Regions from separate parts of the Bradyrhizobium sp. USDA 4369 genome, predicted to be linked through region 1. Evidence: predicted binding sites of a transcription regulator. Region 1 holds the regulator's gene; the other holds the start of a gene.
What was found. Region 1 encodes PhoB, which activates phosphate uptake and scavenging genes when phosphate is short. Its sites were predicted from a motif close to TGTCATNNANCTGTCAT; they were not measured.
Positions count from the first base shown of each region.

Region 2: phnF (phosphonate metabolism transcriptional regulator PhnF) is a predicted target of PhoB. The motif match lies at 2,070-2,086, and genes of this name have one in related genera.

Region 1 is NZ_JBSRYH010000001.1:551,608-555,540, forward strand. Features, by position in the region: partial or broken gene ACVIJ6_RS02555 (HoxN/HupN/NixA family nickel/cobalt transporter) at 1-179, opposite strand, end outside; gene ACVIJ6_RS02560 (trypsin-like serine protease) at 360-1,676, opposite strand; gene phoB (phosphate regulon transcriptional regulator PhoB) at 1,772-2,479, opposite strand; gene phoU (phosphate signaling complex protein PhoU) at 2,496-3,212, opposite strand; gene pstB (phosphate ABC transporter ATP-binding protein PstB) at 3,246-3,933, opposite strand, start outside.
Region 2 is NZ_JBSRYH010000001.1:4,791,571-4,795,503, forward strand. Features, by position in the region: gene ACVIJ6_RS21660 (ABC transporter ATP-binding protein) at 1-431, shown strand, start outside; gene ACVIJ6_RS21665 (phosphodiesterase) at 435-1,277, shown strand; gene phnF (phosphonate metabolism transcriptional regulator PhnF) at 1,307-2,032, opposite strand; gene phnG (phosphonate C-P lyase system protein PhnG) at 2,164-2,616, shown strand; gene phnH (phosphonate C-P lyase system protein PhnH) at 2,616-3,227, shown strand; gene ACVIJ6_RS21685 (carbon-phosphorus lyase complex subunit PhnI) at 3,231-3,933, shown strand, end outside.

The DNA of each region.
Region 1 (3,933 bases):
AGCATGGCCGTGCCGACGATGGCGGGACGGTCGGCATAGAGCGCAAACGCCCAGGCCCAGGCGAGCGCGTTGGCGAGCACGAGACCGGCCAGCAGCGCAATATTGCGGCCGCCCGCGGTCTGCAGCCAGGCCGGCGCTGGGCGTGGAGGCTGGGGATGATCAATTGGGAAAATCGTCATACTCAGGCAGGAGAGCAAGTCTCGCGCCAGTTGGCAAGCCTTGCTCCGCGAGGGCCAGATCAGCGTAGATTCACGCCGTTCACCCCCGTCTGGCCTGGACCGGCCTGCCTCCGTGGCAATTCGCTGTCCGGTCACGCACAAACAATGACCAGCCGCTGAAAACCTTCGCTCACCCCCGCCTTACCGGACCGAGGCGCTTTGCACGGCGATCTCGCGCCTGACGGCGGCCTCAAACCCGCTGGCCGGTGCGGCGAACATCAGCCGGGTCTCCTCATGGAACGCCGAGAAGATCCCGACGACGACCGTCTCGCCGCCGATCTCGGCCAGGATCGGCGAGCCCGAATAGCCGAAATTCGCCAAGCAATGCACCGTCAGCAACCGGCCATCCTCGGTCATGCCGGCGCTGCAATTGCGCTGTCCGGTCGGCGAATAACGCCGTTCCTGGCCGTAGCCGATCTCGGAAATGGTCCCGGCCGCCGTCGCCGCGGCAAGTTGCTCGCGCGTGAGCGCTGTGACCGTCACCGGCCGCGAAGGCAGCGCGTCCTTCAGAACGATCAGGGCCCAATCGGCGCGCGAGCGGTCAAGCGACCATTTGTCGTGCTGGATCGGCACGAAGTCCGGCGCCACGATCAGCTTGTCGGCAATCGACGAGGCTGCCGGCGTGCCCTTGTTCATGCCGGCCAGGAAGTGGACGTTGCCGGGACTGACCTGGGCGACGCCGTTGAAGACGCAATGCGCGGCCGTGAGCACCAGGCGCGGCGCCACCAGCGTGCCCGTGCACGAGCCACCCGTGCTGTATTGTGCCACGGTGACGACACCGATCGATGACGCCGGCCACGCCGTGGGATCCACGACCTCGCCGATATGCCGGTCGAGCCCGAGCAATTGCTCGGGCCGCGGATTGGCAATGCCTGCTTCGGCCGTTTCCGGCTTGGGCCGCCAGGCGGCGATGGCCTGCTCCGCCTGTCGACGCTGCGCCTCGCTCAGCGTGACTCGCTGGACCTCGCGGCCGGCGGACCGCACGCCATTTCGCCCCGCCATGACCAGCCAAGCATAGCCCTGCGCGACATCCTGCGCGACCACCCGCCCGTCGAGCATCATCAGGCCGAGCATATATTGCGACTGGGCGAAGCCCTGGGCCGCTGCGCGAGAAAACCACCGGCTAGCTTCGCCATGATCGCGGGCGACGCCTTCGCCATTGTAATAGGCGACGCCGAGATAATGTTGCGCGACGGCGAGGCCCTGATCCGCCGCCTTCCGGTACCAGGCCAGCGCCTCGGCGGGGTTGCGCGGCACACCCCAGCCGAACGCCTGCATGAAGCCGACATCGAACTGCGCCCGCGCATCGCCCTTGGCCGCCAACGGCATCAGCCGCCGCATCGCCATAGCTTGCTGGCCATTGGCCGCCGCGGCCACGGCATCCTCGAGTTCGGCGGCCGAACCGGGCACCATGCCGGCGAGCCACACGGCTAAAACGAGAGCAATTGTCCTGATCATCGCGTCCGCGGCATCCCGGTCATCATGATGGGGAGACCAGCAGACGGGATCAAGACGGCAGCCCCATGGCCGCGCGCAAAACGGCTGCCGCGGGCTTACGCCTGCTCGCTCTTGGCGAAGCGGTCGTCGAGCGCGTAGCCGGCGCCGCGCACCGTGCGGATCGGATCCTGCTCGCGGCCCGGATTGAGCAGCTTGCGCAGGCGCCCGATATGGACGTCCACGGTGCGCTCGTCGATATAGATGTCCCGGCCCCAGACGCTGTCGAGCAACTGCTCACGACTGAACACGCGGCCCGGATGCTCGAGGAAGAATTCGAGCAGGCGGTATTCGGTCGGGCCGAGATCGATCGGCCGGCCCGAGCGCGCCACCCGGCGCTTCTCGCGGTCGAGCTCGATGTCCCCATAGGACAGCACCGTCGCCAGCCGCTCCGGGCTCGCCCGCCGCAGAAGACCCTTCACCCGCGCCAGCAGCTCAGGGACCGAGAACGGCTTGACGATGTAGTCGTCGGCCCCGGTCGCCAGGCCGCGCACGCGCTCGCTCTCCTCGCCGCGCGCGGTCAGCATGATGATCGGCAGCTGCTTGGTCTCGGGCCGCGTCCGCAGCCGGCGGCACAGTTCAATGCCGGACAGGCCCGGCAGCATCCAGTCGAGCACCACGAGATCGGGAACGCGCTCCTTCAGCCGCGTGTCGGCCTCGTCGCCACGCCCCACAGTCTCGACCTCATAGCCCTCGGTCTCCAGATTATAGCGCAGGAGCGTGGTCAGCGCCTCTTCGTCTTCCACCACCAGGATGCGCGCAGTCATATCGAACGAGTCTCTCTCAGTTGCCGGGGACCGTGGTGGCGAAGCTCGTCATGTCGCCCTTCGGACGCTTGTCGACCATCGCCTGGCCCTCGATCATGTAGAACACCGTCTCCGCGATATTGGTCGCGTGGTCGCCCATCCGCTCGATATTCTTGGCGCAGAACATCAGATGGATGCAGAACGAGATGTTGCGCGGATCTTCCATCATGTAGGTCAGCAGCTCGCGGAACAGCGAGGTGCAGATGGCATCGACCTCCTCGTCGCCCTTCCACACCGCCATCGCAGCCGGCAGATCGTGCGCGGCATAGGCATCCAGCACCGACTTGACCTGCGACTGCACGAGATCCGTCATGTGCTCGAGGCCACGGATCAGCTTGAGCGGATGGAAATCACTTTCCAGCGCCGCAACCCGCTTGCCGATGTTCTTGGCGAGGTCGCCGATGCGCTCGAGATCGGTGGCGACGCGCATCGCGCCGACGATCTCGCGCAGGTCGACCGCCATCGGCTGCCGGCGCGCGATGGTCAGCACGGCGCGCTCCTCAATGATGCGCTGCAGCTTGTCGACCTCGGCATCGGCGGCGACGACCTTCTGGCCAAGCGCGACGTCGCGCCGAACCAGCGCGTCGACGGAGTCGACGATCAGCCGCTCGGCGAGACCGCCCATCTCCGACACGAGCCGGGTCAGATCCTGCAGATCGCTGTCGAACGCCTTGGCGGTATGTTCACTGGCCATGATGATCTCCTGAAGGCAATGATGCTGTCGGCGTCAGCCGAACCGGCCGGTGATGTAGTCCTGGGTCCGCCGATCGCTCGGCGAGGTGAAGATCTTGCTGGTGTCGTCGAACTCGATCAGCTCGCCGAGATACATGAACGCGGTCTTGTCGGAGACACGCGCCGCCTGCTGCATGTTATGGGTCACGATCGCGATCGTATAGTTCTCGGAGAGTTCCTGGATCAGCTCCTCGACCTTGGCGGTCGAAATCGGATCGAGCGCCGAGCACGGCTCGTCGAACAGGATCACTTCGGGCCTGACAGCCACGGTACGGGCGATGCACAGGCGCTGCTGCTGGCCGCCGGACAGCGACAGGCCGGAGGCGTTGAGCTTGTCCTTCACCTCGTTCCACAGGGCGCCGCCGCGCAGCGCCTTCTCGACCCGGTCGTCCATCTCGGACTTCGAGATCTTCTCATAGAGGCGGATGCCGAAGGCGATGTTCTCATAGATCGTCATCGGGAACGGCGTCGGCTTCTGGAACACCATGCCGACACGGGCGCGCAGCAGGTTCAGGTCGAGCTTGGGGTCGAGAATATTGGTGTTGTCCAGCATCAGCTGGCCGGTGGCGCGCTGGCCCGGATAGAGATCGTACATCCGGTTGAAAATGCGCAGCAAAGTCGACTTGCCGCAGCCGGACGGACCGATGAAAGCGGTGACGCGGTTGGTGCCGAGCGACAGGTTG
Region 2 (3,933 bases), 4.2 Mb from region 1:
ACCGCATCGTGGTGATGCGCAAGGGCGCGATCGCCCAGGTCGGAACGCCGCGCGAGATCTACTTCACGCCTGCCGACCGCTTCGTTGCGGAGTTCGTCGGCGCCGCCAATATCATCGAGGCCCCGATCGAGAGCGGCGATTTGATCCTGCCCGGCGGTCGTCAGCCGGTCGGGTCGACAGACTCTCGCGCCAAGGCTGTGGCGATGGTCCGCCCCGAGACGATCGGGATCGTCGATGCGGACAAAGCGAGCCTCACCGGCATCGTCGACAGCATTCGTTTTGCCGGCGACCGTCAGCGCATCATCGTGCGCGACGCGGCCGCGATTCCGCTTGCGCTGGATGCGCCGCACACGATCAATGTGCGCGCGGGCGAGCGGATCGGCCTCTCCATTGCGGCGGGCTCGATTCGCCTGCTCCCCGCGGAAGGCTGACACATGACGAAGAGCCCCATCATCATCGCCCAGATCTCGGACCTCCACGTCAAGGCGCCCGGACATCTGGCCTATCGCCGGGTCGATACGGCGCTGGCACTGAGCCGCTGCGTCGATGAGCTGAACAGGTTCGTCCCCCGGGTCGATCTGGTGGTGATCTCCGGCGATCTCGCCGACACGCCGTCGACGGCGGAGTATGATCATCTCAAGAGCCTGCTGGCAGGTCTCGGCATTCCCTTCGTCGCCGTTCCCGGCAACCACGATTCCCGCGCGCTGATGCGCGCCGCCTTTCCGGATCATTGTTTCGCGACGCCGTCTGGCGCGCTGAACCGGCGCGTCGAGCTCGCCGATCTGGATCTGCTTCTTCTCGACTCCAGCGTTCCCGGTCAGCCGCATGGCGAGCTCGACGACGAGACGCTGCGCTGGCTGGACGCCGAATTATCGGCTCGCGCGAACAGGCCGGCGCTGTTGTTCCTGCATCATCCGCCCTTTGCCGCGGGCATCTGGCACATGGACCGGCAGAATCTGCGCAATGCCGACGCTCTGGCCGAGATCGTCGCACGGCATCCGCGCGTCCAACTGATCGGGTGCGGCCATGTTCATCGGGCGACGCTGACCAGGTTTGCCGGCGTCCCCTGTACGATCTGTCCAGCGCCGAACCACGCCGTCGATCTCGACCTCGCGGCGCGCCAGCCGCCGTCGTTCAAAATCGAGCCGCCGGCCTTCCATCTGCATGCCTGGTTTCCCGGTGCGGCGTTCGGCATGCTGGTCACGCATCAGATTCCGATCGGCGATTTCGGTGGGCCGCATCCGTTCTTCAACGCGGACGGCACGCTGATCGACTGACCGCCCGGTCGCGGTCGCAGAACCTTGCGCTAGGCTTCCACCTCGAAGGTGACGCGCTCGGCGGCGAAGCGCGAGCGCTTGCTGACGAGCGGCGTCCCGTCCGCGTCGATGTCCGTGCTATCGACGACCAGGACCGGGCGGCCCAACGCAAGGTCCAGGCGCGCGGCATCGCTGGCGTCTGCGATCGCCGCAGTGATACGCGTTTTGCCACGGCGGTAGTCGCGAATACCGTAATGCGCGAGCAGCGCCGTCATCGAGCGGGTTGTCGCGAAGATCCGCGCGGCATCCGGAAAGCGCTCGGCCGAGAGCCAGGAGGTGCTGACGCAAATCGGCGTCTTGTCGGCGAAGCGCAACGCCTCGATGCGGATCAGCGGCGTGCCGGTCTTCAAGGCCAGACCGCGGGCGAGTTCGCGCGTTGCTGGCTCCTCCGAACTCGCGATCAGCTGTCCGCGCGGCTCACGCCCGCCGGCGCCGACGATCTCGGAAAAACGCGTACGCGAGCGCAGCGGGTAGGACAGGCGGGGCGCTTCCACATAGGTGCCGCTGCCGCGCTCGGCTCGCACCAAACCACGTTCGGCCAGCATCGCCAGCGCACGCCGCACCGTATGGCGGTTGACGCGATAGGTCTCGGCGATCTCGGTTTCCCCGGGCAGGCGCGTACCGGCCGCGAACCGCCCGCCGGCGATGTCGCGCTCGATGCCGTCGGCGACCCGTCGCCATAGGGCCACGCCTGAATCGGCGTCCGGCATGCTCATTCGGATGTCCCGCCTGCGCTGGTGAAAATCACGTCCATGTCATCAAACAGTCATGGCGCTCTCTTATCAAGTTGTCTATTATCATAGACAACTTAAGCCGGGCAAGATCGAGAGTGGCCATCAGAGGCAACATGAGCGGCAATACGTTGCAGGAGAGACGCCAGGGGGCGATGCAAGTGCTGTCGCACGCACCGGCAGCCGACATCGCGCGGCGCGTGGCAGAGCTGCCTCTGCCGCCCTATCAGCAGCTGCGTGCGCCGGAGAACGGTCTCGTCATGGTGCGCGGCCGCATCGGCGGCGATGGTGCGCCATTCAATCTCGGCGAGGCCACGGTGTCGCGCGCGGCCATCCGTCTTCACAGCGGCGAGGTCGGCTTCGGTTATGCGCTCGGCCGTGACGGCGAGAAGGCGCGCCTGATCGCGCTGTGTGACGCGTTGATCCAATCACCTGATCATGCCGCCGCGATCGAGGCCAAGGTCGTAACGCCCTTGCGGGCCGAGATGTGCGCGGCGCGGGGTCGGACGGCCGCGCAGGCGGCGGCCACGCGCGTCGATTTCTACACCATGGTTCGCGGAGAAGGATGATGCAGAGCTTGGATCACGCGCTGCAGCCCGGCTTCGCCGACAAGGTACTGTCGGCGCAGGCGACCTTCCGTACGGTGATGGAAGCCATGGCGCGTCCGGGGCGGGTGATGCAGGTCGAGGACGGCGTCGGCCGGCCGCTGTCGATGATGGCCGGTGTTGCCGCCATCGCCCTGACGCTGTTCGATCAGGAGACGCCGATCTGGCTCGACGCCCTCTTGTCAGGTGCGCCGGAGGTCAATGCGTGGCTCAAGTTTCACACCGGGGCTCCGATCGTCGCCGATCCCGCCCTTGCAAGTTTCGCCTTGTTTGCGGCGCCCGCGCAGCTTCCGGATCTGCGCAGCTTCGCACTTGGCAGTGCGGACTATCCCGATCGCTCGACGACACTGGTGTTGCAGGTGGCGAGTCTCTCCGCCGGGCCGATATGTCAGCTGCGAGGGCCGGGGATCGACGGCACGGTGTCGCTTCGCGCATCGATCGCGCCCGCCGATCTGTTTGCAAGGTTGTCCATCAACGAAGCTCTGTTTCCACGCGGCATCGACGTGATCCTGGTCGACGGTCGCTCGCTGGTCGCGATCCCGCGCACGACGCGGCTCGCCGCTGCAGGAGGTTGAGGCATGTATGTCGCCGTCAAGGGTGGCGAGCGCGCCATCGAGAATGCGCACCGGCTGCTGGCGCATGAGCGCCGGGGCGACCGGAACGTGCCGGAGCTGTCCCTTGCGCAGATCTCAGAGCAGCTCGGGCTCGCGGTCGATCGCGTCATGAGCGAGGGCTCGCTGTATGATCGGGAGCTGGCGGCACTTGCGATCAAGCAGGCCCGTGGCGATCTGATCGAGGCGATCTTCCTGGTGCGGGCGTTCCGCGCGACCCTGCCGCGCTTCGGCGCGACTGAGCCGGTCGAGACCGGCGCGATGCGGGTGCAGCGGCGGGTGTCGTCGACCTTCAAGGACATTCCCGGCGGGCAGGTGCTGGGGCCGACCTTCGACTACACGCATCGGCTGCTCGATCCGCAGCTTGCAGCGGCCACCGATCCGGATGCACCGGCGCTCGCCGAGGCGTCGAATGCGCCGACGCCGCGCGTGACCGATATCCTCGGCCAGGACGGGCTGATCGAGCCGTCGCCGCAGACCGAGGAAGGTGCGCCGGTCGGCGACCTGACGCGCGACCCCCTCGGTTTTCCAGCCGGCCGCGACCTGCGCCTGCAGAATCTGGCGCGCGGCGACGAAGGCTTTCTGCTGGCGCTCGGCTATTCGACCCAGCGCGGCTACGGCCGCAACCATCCTTTCGCCGGCGAGATCCGGTTCGGCGAGGTCGAGGTCG